DNA from 3 places in the Klebsiella sp. CSG-1 genome. Region 3 is predicted to be linked to each of the others. Evidence: predicted binding sites of a transcription regulator. Region 3 holds the regulator's gene; each other region holds the start of a gene.

Evidence for each region. The regulator PurR, encoded in region 3, represses purine synthesis genes. The targets are predictions, from matches to a motif close to CANGCAAACGTTTGCNTG.
Region 1: pyrC (dihydroorotase) is a predicted target of PurR. The motif match lies at 1,597-1,614, and genes of this name have one in related genera.
Region 2: AC007G_RS03775 (nucleoside-specific channel-forming protein Tsx) is a predicted target of PurR. The motif match lies at 2,342-2,359, and genes of this name have one in related genera.

What each region holds. Positions count from the first base shown of each region.
Region 1 covers NZ_JBWNLD010000010.1:69,734-73,932, forward strand. The annotation lists gene mdtH (multidrug efflux MFS transporter MdtH) at 1-877, shown strand, start outside; gene AC007G_RS21720 (lipoprotein) at 991-1,551, shown strand; gene pyrC (dihydroorotase) at 1,674-2,720, shown strand; gene dinI (DNA damage-inducible protein I) at 2,793-3,044, shown strand; gene bssS (biofilm formation regulator BssS) at 3,432-3,686, shown strand; gene solA (N-methyl-L-tryptophan oxidase) at 3,812-4,199, shown strand, end outside.
Region 2 covers NZ_JBWNLD010000001.1:770,140-774,338, forward strand. The annotation lists gene ribD (bifunctional diaminohydroxyphosphoribosylaminopyrimidine deaminase/5-amino-6-(5-phosphoribosylamino)uracil reductase RibD) at 1-1,062, opposite strand, end outside; gene nrdR (transcriptional regulator NrdR) at 1,066-1,515, opposite strand; gene AC007G_RS03770 (SadB/YajI family lipoprotein) at 1,664-2,206, shown strand; gene AC007G_RS03775 (nucleoside-specific channel-forming protein Tsx) at 2,499-3,383, shown strand; gene AC007G_RS03780 (helix-turn-helix transcriptional regulator) at 3,477-4,157, opposite strand; gene AC007G_RS03785 (VOC family protein) at 4,183-4,199, opposite strand, start outside.
Region 3 covers NZ_JBWNLD010000009.1:24,353-28,551, forward strand. The annotation lists gene AC007G_RS20290 (MFS transporter) at 1-828, opposite strand, end outside; gene cydH (cytochrome bd-I oxidase subunit CydH) at 992-1,081, opposite strand; gene purR (HTH-type transcriptional repressor PurR) at 1,377-2,402, shown strand; gene punR (DNA-binding transcriptional activator PunR) at 2,421-3,332, opposite strand; gene punC (purine nucleoside transporter PunC) at 3,442-4,199, shown strand, end outside.

The DNA of each region.
Region 1 (4,199 bases), on a different contig from region 3:
CGGCGGCACCCTGTTCGATCCGCCGCGCGCCGCGCTGGTGGTCAAGCTGGTGCGCCCGCATCAGCGTGGGCGGTTCTTTTCGATTCTGATGATGCAGGACAGCGCCGGGGCGGTGATCGGCGCCCTGCTCGGCAGCTGGTTGCTGCAATATGACTTCCGTCTTGTCTGTAGCGTGGGCGCGGCGTTGTTTGTCGCCTGCGCCGCGTTCAACGCCTGGTATCTCCCGGCGTGGAAGCTTTCCACCGTGAAAACGCCGGTTCGGGAAGGTCTGGGTCGGGTGCTGCGCGATAAGCGCTTTGTCACCTACGTTCTGACGCTCACCGGCTACTACATGCTGGCTGTCCAGGTGATGCTCATGCTGCCCATTATGGTTAACGACATCGCCGGTTCACCGACCGCGGTAAAATGGATGTATGCCATTGAAGCCGCTATATCGTTAACCCTGCTCTACCCCATTGCCCGCTGGAGCGAACAGCGCTTTCGCCTCGAGCATCGGCTGATGGCCGGGTTACTGGTGATGACCATCGCCATGCTGCCCATCGGCTTGACCAGCAATTTACAGCAGCTGTTTACCCTGATTTGTATCTTCTATATTGGGTCGATCGTTGCGGAACCGGCGCGGGAAACGCTGGGAGCCTCTTTAGCCGATGCCCGGGCGCGCGGTAGCTATATGGGCTTCAGCCGGCTGGGGCTGGCCTTTGGCGGCGCGTTTGGCTATGCCGGCGGCGGATGGTTGTTCGATGCGGGTAAAGCGCTGAATCAGCCCGAACTACCGTGGCTGATGCTGGGTATTATCGGCCTGTTTACCTTCCTTGCCCTGTGGTGGCAGTTCAGCCAGAAGCGGTCGACATCCGGCATGCTGGAGCCACGTACCTGACCAGAGGTTTAACGTAAGGCCTGTTTTCAGCATTTTCCGCTAGTGCGTCGAATGCTGGCAGGCCATACTGCTTTATGTCAGGATAAGTCCTGGCATGACCGTTAAGGAATCTAATGAAAAAGATGTTTATCGTGGCCGCGCTCATTGTCAGCGGCCTTCTGAGCGGCTGTAACCAGCTTACGCAGTATTCAGTTAGCGAGCAGGAAATTAACCAGGCGCTGCAGAAACGTAACCATTTCGCCAAAGATATCGGCCTGCCGGGCGTGGCGGATGCACATATTGAGTTACACGATCTGACCAGCGCGATTGGCCGTGAAGAGCCGAATAAAGTGACGCTGAGCGGCATTGCCAACCTGGATCTGAACTCGTTATTCGGCAACCAGAAAGCCACCATCGATCTGAAGCTCAAGGCGCTGCCGGTCTTTAATAAAGAGAAAGGCGCGATCTTCCTGCAGGAGATGGAGGTCGTAGAGGCGAAAGTGTCACCTGAGAAGCTGCAATCCGTCGTGCAGACCCTGATTCCCTACCTGAATCAGTCTCTGCGTAGCTATTTTAACCAGCAGCCGGCCTACGTCCTGCGCGAAGACGCCAGCACCGGCGAAGCGCTGGCGAAAAAATACGCGAAAGGCATCGAGGTGAAACCGGGCGAAATTATCATCCCGTTCACCAATTAATACGACGGGCGCTGCGGCGCCCGTTTTTTTACGGAAATTGATGCAAAGGAAAACGTTTACGCTTATCCTTAGTGCCCGGCAAAAACAGCCCTGATGACTGACCCTATTAGCCGGAGCTTTCCATGACAGCACAATCCCAGGTATTGAAAATCCGCCGCCCTGACGACTGGCATATCCATCTGCGCGATGACGATATGCTGAAGACCGTCGTGCCTTACACCAGTGAGTTTTATGGCCGGGCGATCGTGATGCCGAATCTGGTGCCGCCTGTCACCACCGTTGAAGCGGCGATAGCTTATCGCCAGCGTATCCTCGACGCCGTTCCCGCCGGGCACGATTTTACGCCGTTGATGACCTGCTACCTGACCGATACGCTCGACCCGGCAGAGCTGGAGCGTGGATTCCACGCTGGCGTATTCACGGCGGCAAAACTCTACCCGGCCAATGCCACCACTAACTCCAGCCACGGCGTCACCAGCATCGATGCCATCATGCCGGTGCTGGAGTGCATGGAAAAACTGGGCATGCCGCTGCTGGTTCACGGTGAAGTCACCCACGCCGAGATTGACATCTTCGATCGCGAAGCGCGCTTTATCGAAACGGTAATGGAGCCGTTGCGTCAGCGTTTACCTGGCCTGAAAGTGGTATTCGAACATATCACCACGAAGGATGCCGCCGAATACGTACGCGACGGTAACGAACTGCTGGCCGCGACCATTACTCCTCAGCACCTGATGTTTAACCGTAATCACATGCTGGTTGGCGGCGTGCGCCCCCATCTTTACTGTTTGCCGATTCTGAAGCGTAATATCCACCAGCAGGCGCTGCGTGAGCTGGTTGCCAGCGGCTTTAGCCGCGCGTTTCTGGGAACCGACTCCGCTCCGCACGCCCGCCATCGTAAAGAGGCCAGCTGCGGATGCGCCGGTTGCTTTAACGCGCCGACCGCGCTGAGCAGCTATGCGACTGTATTTGAAGAGATGAATGCCCTGCAGCACCTCGAAGCGTTTTGTTCACTCAACGGCCCGCGCTTCTACGGCCTGCCGGTGAATGACACCTTTGTTGAGCTGGTGCGCGAAGAGAGCACCGTCGTTGACAGCATCGCCCTACCGGACGATACCCTGGTGCCTTTCCTTGCCGGTGAAACCCTGCGCTGGACGATGAAGAAATAAAAGCACTGCCCCTTGTTGTAAAGGTAAATCAGATACTGTATAAATAAACAGTATATTACACAGGGGGCAATTATGCGCATCGAAGTGTCTATCGCCAAATCCACAGCCTTACCGAACGGCGCCTTAGAAGCGCTAAATAACGAACTCTCCCGACGCATTGAACAGCAGTTCCCGGCTTATCCAAGCCAGGTAACCGTACGCTTTGCCGCCAGTAACAATTTGTCCGTCATTGGCGGCCTGAAAGAAGATAAAGACCGGATAAGCGAAATCCTGCAAGAAACCTGGGAAAGCGCTGATGACTGGTTTGACCATGACGTATCCTGACGCCTCTCTGGCGGCATACCGCAGCAGAGTGGCGCTGACTCTGAACAAACAGAGCAGGCCAGTCTGAAGCAAAAACCGCCGGAACATCGCGTCGGGTACAGCAAATTTAATTTGCTCCCTCATTGTGCTTTTTTTTGCCGGGTCGCCCCGGCTTTTTTATCCCCGTGTCAGTCTCAGACTTTTCTTCTTTCTCCTCATTATTTCCTTTAAAAATAACGATGCGCGGCACTAAGTTTGTGCAAAAAAGCACCAAACAGATGAAAGTTCGCCCTGTTTAATTTAATTTCTCGAGTTTATTCTTAACACCTGATATAATTAACTTGCTTCAAAAAATATGCATTAAACCTCGAGAATTGTTGTCTTTTAACATATGAATAAGGGGTTATGATGGAAAAGAATAATGAAGTCATCCAGACCCATCCCCTCGTCGGATGGGACATCAGCACCGTTGATAGCTACGATGCAATGATGTTGCGCCTGCACTACCAAAACCCCACTCAAGAAAGCAGTAACGAAGCTGAAATTGGCCAGACGCTATGGCTAACGACGGAAGTCGCACGTCAATTTATTTCTATCCTGGAAGCAGGTATTGCGAAGATAGAATCAGGTGAATACCAGGCAAACGAGTACCGCAGGCATTAATGATTATGCCGCGATCGATATATGCTAACTCAACAGGCACCTGCGGGTGCCTGCTTTATTTTCGGGCTTGTATATATGCAGGTTGTTAATTACCCTGCTAATAAAGCAAAAAACCGGAACAGACCATGCAATACGACCTCATCATTATCGGCAGCGGCTCCACTGGCGCCGCTGCCGGCTATTATGCCCGCCGGGCTGGACTCAACGTGCTGATGACCGACGCGCACACGCCTCCGCATCAGGAAGGCAGCCATCACGGCAATACGCGCCTTATCCGTCACGCCTACGGTGAAGGAGAGAGATATGTCCCGCTGGTGCTGCGTGCGCAGACGCTGTGGGATGAGCTTGCTACCCTCAGCGGCGAGGCCGTCTTCGAACGTACCGGGGTGATTAACCTCGGCCCGGCAAACTCGACGTTTCTCAGCAACGTTGCGCACAGCGCCCGACAGTTTCAGCTGGATGTTGAAGAGATGGATGCCCCAGCTATCATGGCCCGCTGGCCTGAGATTCGCG
Region 2 (4,199 bases), on a different contig from region 3:
GCGTATCTCGTTGAATTTGAAATGGGGGGCTGCGGCCAGTTTCTCAAGCCCCGGTAGCACGCACAGCCCGCGTGCGTCGCTGCCTAACAGTTTAGGCGCAATATAGACGATAAGCTCGTCCACCAGCCCGGCCTGCAATAATGCGCCGGCGAGCGTCGGCCCCGCTTCCACCCAAATGCTGTTAACCTGCTGTTTGCCAAGCTGCATCATCAGTAACACCAGATCGAGATGGCCGTTATGTTCCGGCACCATCAGCGTTCGCACGCTTTCCGGCCAGCTGCGGTCATCGGCCTGAGTGCGGGCAAACAGCGTCTCTCCCGCCTGCTGCACGATGCGGTGCTCAGGGGTAACGCGATTATGGCTATCGATCACAATACGCAGCGGCTGGCGCAGGTTTTCCTGCGGGTAGCGGGCGCGAATATCGGCATTGAGCTCTTCCCAGCGAACGGTTAATGCCGGATCGTCTGCCAGGACGGTCGCGCTGCTGGTCAGGATCGCATGGCTTTGCGCACGCAGACGCTGCACGTCGCGTCGCGCCTGCGGCGAGGTAATCCACTGGCTTTCGCCGCTGGCCATCGCGGTGCGACCATCCAGAGAAGCGCCCATTTTTAGCTGTATGTAAGGGAAACCGGTGCGCATCCGCTTAAGAAAGCCTTTGTTCAGCGCTTCGGCTTCGCCCATCATCAGGCCGTGGCTGACGTCAATCCCTTCCTGCTGCAGGCGATACAGGCCGCGCCCCGCCACCTGCGGGTTGGGGTCCTGCATGGCGGCCACGACGCGGGAAACGCCCGCGGCAATCAGCGCGTCGCAGCACGGCGGCGTTCGGCCGTGATGACTGCAGGGTTCCAGCGTCACATAGGCAGTAGCGCCCCGGGCTTTTTCGCCGGCCATGCGCAGCGCATGCACTTCCGCATGCGGCTCGCCGGCGCGATAGTGAAAACCTTCGCCGACAATCTCACCGTCCTTGACGATCACACAGCCGACATTCGGATTGGGATGGGTCGTAAAGCGCCCGCGCTGCGCCAGCTTAAGCGCTCGCGCCATGTACATTTCGTCATGCATGGCTTAGTCCTGTAAGCGGGCGATCTCTTCGCCGAACTCTTTGATATCTTCAAAACTGCGATAGACGGAAGCAAAGCGGATATAGGCAACTTTATCGAGCTTTTTCAGCTGCTCCATCACCAGGTTGCCGATCATTTTGCTCGGGACTTCGCGCTCGCCGGTGCCGCGTAAATGGGTTTTGATATGATTGAGCGCCATTTCCACATCATCAGCGCTGACCGGCCGTTTTTCCAGCGCTTTCAGCATTCCGCTGCGCAGCTTATCTTCATTGAAGGGTTCCCGCACATCGTTGCTCTTGACCACACGCGGCATCACCAGCTCTGCCACCTCGAACGTGGTGAAACGTTCGTTACAAACCAGGCACTGCCGACGACGACGCACAGAAGAGCCCTCACCCACCAGACGAGAGTCGATCACTTTGGTATCTACGGCGAAACAGAAAGGGCAATGCATAGCGCGTCCTGACAGGAAGTTAAACTGACAGGTAGTTTACCGCGAAGTGCCCCGACAACAAAGAAAGAGCTTTTGAGACAAAGGATCTATGGCTCGTGGACGGAGACGTTCTACCATGAAGTATCCCCTGAAAACGGAATCCATGACCATGACAAGACGTTATTTGAAGCTGGCAATGCTGACCACTCTGTTCACACTCAGCGCCTGCGCGCAGCAAAGTGAAGTCCGTCAAATGCATGAAAGCGTAAGCACGTTGAGCAAAGAGATGACTCAGCTTAATCAGCAGACGGTGAAAATTACTCAGCAAAACGCGCTGAATGCGAAATCCAGCAGCGGCGTTTATCTTTTGCCCGGCGCCAATACCCCGGCGCGCCTCGAAAGCCAAATCGGCACATTGCGTATGTCGCTGCGTGACATCGCCGCCGACGCCGACGGTACCCGCCTGACGCTGCGTATCCAGGGGGAGTCAAACGACCCGCTGCCGGCGTTTAGCGCCACCGTTGCCTGGGGGCAAATCACCGGCACCACGCAGAATTATCAAGAAGTTAACGTACACGATCGGCTGATTAGCGCCCCCGCCAGCATCCTGGCGCCGAGTGACGTTGATATTCCGCTACGTCTGAACGGCATCACGCCGGAGCAGCTCGGCTTCCTGCGCATTCACGATATTCAGCCCGCAACCGCGCAATAATCGCCTTCACCGGGTGTCGCCGACACCCGGCCCCCCAGCCAAAAATCCATTTACAATTTTTCTAAACAGTTCAGTAAAAATTGACTGTATGGATGAATTTCAGTGGCATTCTGTCAGGAAATGCATAGAATCGTGAACGCAATCGATTACGTATGTTTACGTTATGTGAAACAACACGTATTTTTGTGAGCAATGATTTCTATAATAGACCCCCACAGAAATACGAAATATTTAGCAACGCTTCGGCAACGTTCTTAACGCCTTTTGGCTTAATTTAAACAGTGGCATCATTATGAAAAAAACATTACTGGCAGCAGGCGCCGTACTGGCGCTGTCCACATCGTTCACTGCTGGCGCGGCAGAAAACGATAAACCGCAGTACCTGTCTGATTGGTGGCACCAGAGTGTAAACGTGGTGGGGAGCTACCACACCCGTTTTGGACCGCAAATCCGTAACGATACCTATCTGGAATACGAAGCGTTTGCTAAAAAAGACTGGTTTGATTTCTATGGCTATATCGATGCACCGGTATTCTTTGGCGGCAACAGCACGGCAAAAGGTATCTGGAACAACGGTTCTCCGCTGTTTATGGAAATCGAACCGCGTTTCTCTATCGATAAGCTGACCAACACCGATCTCAGCTTCGGCCCGTTCAAAGAGTGGTATTTCGCCAACAACTATATCTACGATATGGGTCGTAACGATTCTCAGGAGCAGAGCACCTGGTATATGGGTCTGGGTACCGATATCGATACCGGTCTGCCGATGAGCCTGTCTCTGAACGTGTATGCGAAATATCAGTGGCAGAACTATGGCGCATCCAACGAAAACGAATGGGATGGCTACCGTTTCAAAGTGAAATACTTTGTCCCGCTGACCGACCTGTGGGGCGGCTCGCTGAGCTACATCGGCTTCACCAACTTTGACTGGGGTTCCGATCTGGGCGATGACAACTTCTATGACATGAACGGCAAGCACGCGCGCACCAGCAACTCCATCGCCTCCAGCCACATCCTGGCGCTGAACTACGCGCACTGGCACTACTCCGTTGTGGCTCGTTACTGGCATAACGGCGGTCAGTGGGCCGATGATGCGAAGCTGAACTTCGGCGATGGCGACTTCAACGTACGCTCTACCGGCTGGGGTGGTTACTTTGTTGTCGGCTACAACTTCTAATCCAGCCTGATCCCCGACCCGGCGGCTATGCCGTCGGGTCCGTTTCTTCTCCCGGAAGCCGGTTTAGCGCCAGCCAGACGGGAGACATTTCGCTTAACATTTCACCTTGCGTAAAAAATCGCTCAATGAGCGATCGGCACACTCATGAAAGCGCCGCTCCGTCGGGGTGATATCCAGACAGCGGTCAAGGCGGAAGCAGCGGTAATCATCGCGCAGCTCGCACCAGGCAACCAGCATCCAGCGCTCCCCCCAGAAAAACAGCCCCAGCGGCATCACTTCCCGCTGCGTCAACTTCCCCGCTTCGTCACGGTAGTGCAGCGCCAGCACCCGCTGCGTGGATATGGCCTGATGCATGACATCGAAATCGCGTCGGGAATAGTGCTGATTGCCGAAATCCGGGGCAAAAATCCGCGTCTGCTCCGCCTTGCGACGGCTCTCCTCCGGCAGAATCGCCAGCACTTTTTCCTGCGCCGACTCCAGCTCCCGCGACAGCGAATCGCCGCCCCAGGTTTTCAGCAAACGGATAGCCACCATCAGCGCCTCCGACTCACGATTTGTCAGCATCAGCGGCGGCAGATCAAACCCCGACATCAGCCGGTATCCGCTGCCCGCCTCGCCCTCAACCGGAACGCCCGAAAGCGATAAATCGCGAATATCACGGTAGATGGTCCGCTCCGATACGCCGAGCCGCTCCGCCAGCAGGGCGGCCGTTGTCAGCCGCCTGCCTCGCAGAATCTGCACGATTTGAAATAAACGGTCGGCGCGTCGGGTCATTTTCTTTTCACATAAGCTCTGAAGATTAAGCCGGCTGGTGCA
Region 3 (4,199 bases):
CAGCAGCAGCAGAAAACCCTTCAGCGTCCCGGAGACGGAACGGTCGGCGAATTTACCGCCGAGGTAGTTACCCAGTGAAAAGCCGACGCCAATCAACACCAGCATGGCGGTGACGAACAGCGGTGAGGCGTGCGTAATGGTGTGCAGCACCGGTGAAATATAGGTATAGAGGGTAAACATCGCGCCGGCCCCCAGCACGGTGGTCAGCAATGCGGAGAGCACCTGCGGACGAACCAGCACCGAGAGCTCCTGTTTTACGTTCGGACGCTCGCCAGCGCTGCCTTTGGGCAACGAAAACCACAGGCTGACCATCGCCACCAGCCCCAGACCTGCCGTCGCGAGGAACGACATCCGCCAGCCGATGGTCTCGCCAAGCCATGTCGCCGCCGGAACGCCGCCAATATTAGCGATAGTCAAGCCCATGAACATGGTCGCCACCGCGCTGGCCTGTTTGTGTTTCGGCACCACGCTCGCCGCCACCACCGACCCGAGGCCAAAGAAAGCGCCGTGGTTAAGACTGGTGATAATGCGCGAAATCAGCAGCGTGGTGTAATCCGGCGCCATTGAGGAGAGAATGTTCCCCAGCGTAAAGATAGCCATCAGAAAAATCAGCGCATTTCTGCGCGCGCGATGAGAGAGCAGCAAAGTCATCAGCGGCGCACCGACCATCACGCCGATCGCATACGCGCTGATCAGCATTCCCGCCGCCGGAATTGACACGTCGACACCTTTGGCAATCACCGGCAGCAGCCCCATCGGGGAAAACTCCGTGGTGCCAATACCAAACGCGCCTATCGCCAGCGCTAACAAGGGAAAGTTGATTTTCATTCAATGACTCCAGCAGACCGTCATCGGCGACGGTATCTCATCAGAAGTCAAAAGCATGACATCAATCACAAAAAAACAAAAGTAAACGAAATGGCAAAAGATTTTTGCGAAATTGATAATAATGGCGGGACATCGGGGGAAAGAGCCCTCTCCCCCGGATAAATCAGTGCAGCACCGCGGTCAGGCCGGCGGCCACGATCAGACCCAGGACAATAATCGTTGTCGTCAGCGAAAACTTTAAATCTGTATCCATCAATTTTTCCCCCAGTTATCCCCACATGAAAAGTGAGCTTGCTCATTTTTGCACAATATAGCGCAAAAATCTTCCATGTTTTAGGGTGATGCACATTTTTGCTCTTCCCCTTTGCCGCAAGATCGGACAAAATCCCACGCTAATTTGAAAGCGTATCGGCCATTGACCCCTTCCTGTCGTTCTGTGTCGTTTTCCCGACGTGATGCAATGTTGAAAATTGTATTCAGGGTGTGTATAGGCAAACGTTTACGTATCGATAATCAGACGATCAGGTCAAGGTCTGGAGTGAGAAGTAATGGCAACAATTAAAGATGTAGCGAAGCGCGCAAACGTTTCCACTACAACAGTGTCACATGTAATTAACAAAACCCGTTTCGTGGCGGAAGAAACCCGCAACGCCGTGTGGGCGGCGATCAAAGAGCTGCACTATTCCCCCAGTGCCGTTGCTCGCAGCCTGAAGGTTAATCACACCAAATCGATTGGCCTGCTGGCCACCAGCAGCGAAGCGGCCTATTTCGCTGAGATTATTGAAGCCGTAGAAAAGAGCTGTTTCCAGAAAGGCTATACCCTGATTCTGGGCAATGCGTGGAACGATCTCGAAAAGCAGCAGGCCTATCTGTCGATGATGGCGCAAAAGCGCGTCGACGGCCTGCTGGTTATGTGTTCTGAATATCCGGAATCGGTGCTCAGCATGCTGGAAGAGTACCGCCATATTCCGATGGTGGTAATGGACTGGGGTGAATCCAAAGCCGACTTTACCGATTCGGTCATCGATAACGCCTTTGAGGGCGGTTATATGGCCGGTCGCTATCTGGTGGAACGCGGCCATCGTGAAATCGGCGTGATCCCGGGTCCGCTGGAGCGTAACACCGGCGCCGGGCGCCTGGCGGGCTTTATGAAAGCCATGGAAGAAGCGCAGATCGCCGTTCCGGAAAGCTGGATTGTGCAGGGAGACTTCGAGCCTGAATCCGGCTACCGCGCAATGCAGCAGATCCTCAGCCAGCAGCATCGCCCGACGGCGGTCTTCTGCGGCGGCGACATCATGGCGATGGGCGCAATCTGCGCTGCGGATGAGATGGGGCTACGCGTGCCGCAGGACATTTCGCTGATCGGGTATGATAACGTGCGTAACGCCCGCTATTTCAGCCCGGCGCTGACCACCATCCACCAGCCGAAAGATTCGCTGGGGGAAGCGGCCTTCAATATGCTGATGGATCGTATCGTCAACAAGCGCGAAGAGTCACAGTCGATCGAGGTTCACCCGCGGCTGGTAGAGCGCCGCTCCGTCGTAGACGGCCCGTTCGTCGACTACCGTCGCTAATCGCCCGTGCGGCGCCGGTTACTCCGGCGCCCGCAGCCACTCCCGGTTTAACGTTTCACTGTCCCCCAGATAATCCAGTAGCCACGACAGCGCCGGTGACGTGTCGCTCTGCTGCCAGGTCAGGCAGCACGCGGCGTCCGGGAACGGGTTTTCCAGCGCCAGCGCGGTCCATTCACCGCGGTCAATCCACGGGCGAGCAAAATGGCTCGGCACCATCCCTACGCACAATCCCGCCGAGAGGCAGGTGGCCGAGGATTCCCAGTCCGGCACCACCACCCTTTTCTGATTGTCCAGTAGCCAGGTCGTGCGTTTTGGTAGCGAGCGGGAGGTGTCCTCCCTGACCAGCGACGGCCAGTTGCGCAACACATCATCGCTGAGCGGCCCGCTCATCTGCGCCAGAGGATGATGGCTCGCCACCACGCAATGCCAGCTCAACATCCCCATATCGCGAAAGGCGTAGCGTCCCCCCACCGGAATCGAACGGGTTGCCCCGATAGCCAGTTCCACGCGTCCGTCGGCCAGCGCGTCCCAGACACCGTTGAAAACCTCCTGAAAAACAATCAGCTCGACATCGGGAAAGTGACGATAAAAATCAACAATCATCTGGCGCATACGGGCCGGTTTAACAATGTCATCCACGGCTATCGACAGCTGACCACGCCAGCCGTTGGCTATCTGCTGACACTGCTGGCGGGTGATCTGCATTTTTTTGATAACAGATCGTCCTTCCTGTAAAAACCAGAGCCCGGCGGTGGTCAATTCGACATCGCGATGGCGGCGTTCAAAAAGCGGTACCGCCAGCCACTCCTCCAGCTGACGTACGGTATAACTGACCGCCGAAGGTACGCGGTGCAGCTCCTGCGCCGCGGCGCTAAAGCTGCCGTTGCGGGCGACAGCATCAACAACTTCGAGTGAGTATTCGGACCACATATTCTGCCTGCAAAAATTTTGAACGCATGTAGCAAATATTAGCGTTTCACAAGCCAGAATGCACTCCCTACACTCTGCGGCATCATACCTGCATCTATAAGAGAATGTTATGCAACAACCCGGGAAAGGATTTTTAGTGTGGCTGGCGGGACTCAGCGTGCTGGGTTTCCTCGCTACCGACATGTATCTGCCGGCCTTTTCGGCCATCCAGCAAGATCTCAATACTTCTGCAGCGTCGGTCAGCGCCAGTCTGAGCCTGTTCCTCGCCGGCTTCGCCATCGGGCAGCTGTTCTGGGGCCCGCTCTCGGACCGCTACGGACGTAAACCGATTCTGCTAACCGGGCTGGCGATCTTCGCTATCAGCTGTCTGGGAATGCTGTGGGTGCGTGACGCCACTCTGATGCTGGTGCTGCGCTTTATCCAGGCGATCGGCGTCTGCGCGGCGGCGGTGACCTGGCAGGCGATGGTCACCGATTATTATCCAGCTCAGCGCACTAACCGTATTTTCGCCACCATTATGCCGCTGGTGGGTTTATCGCCGGCTCTGGCGCCGTTGCTCGGCAGCTGGCTGCTTGCCCATCTGGAATGGCAGGCCATTTTTGCCACCCTTTTTGCCATCGCCCTGCTGCTGATGGTGCCCGCCCTGCGCCTGAAGCCGGTCGTCAGGCCGCAGGGTGACGTCCGCGAGAAGCTGACCTTTCTGACGCTGCTGCGCTCGCGCGAATACAGCGGCAACGTGCTGATTTACGCCGCCTGCTCCGCCAGCTTTTTTGCCTGGTTAACCGGGTCGCCGTTTATTCTCCATGAGATGGGCTACAGCCCGACCGCTATCGGTCTTAGCTATGTTCCGCAGACAATCGCCTTTTT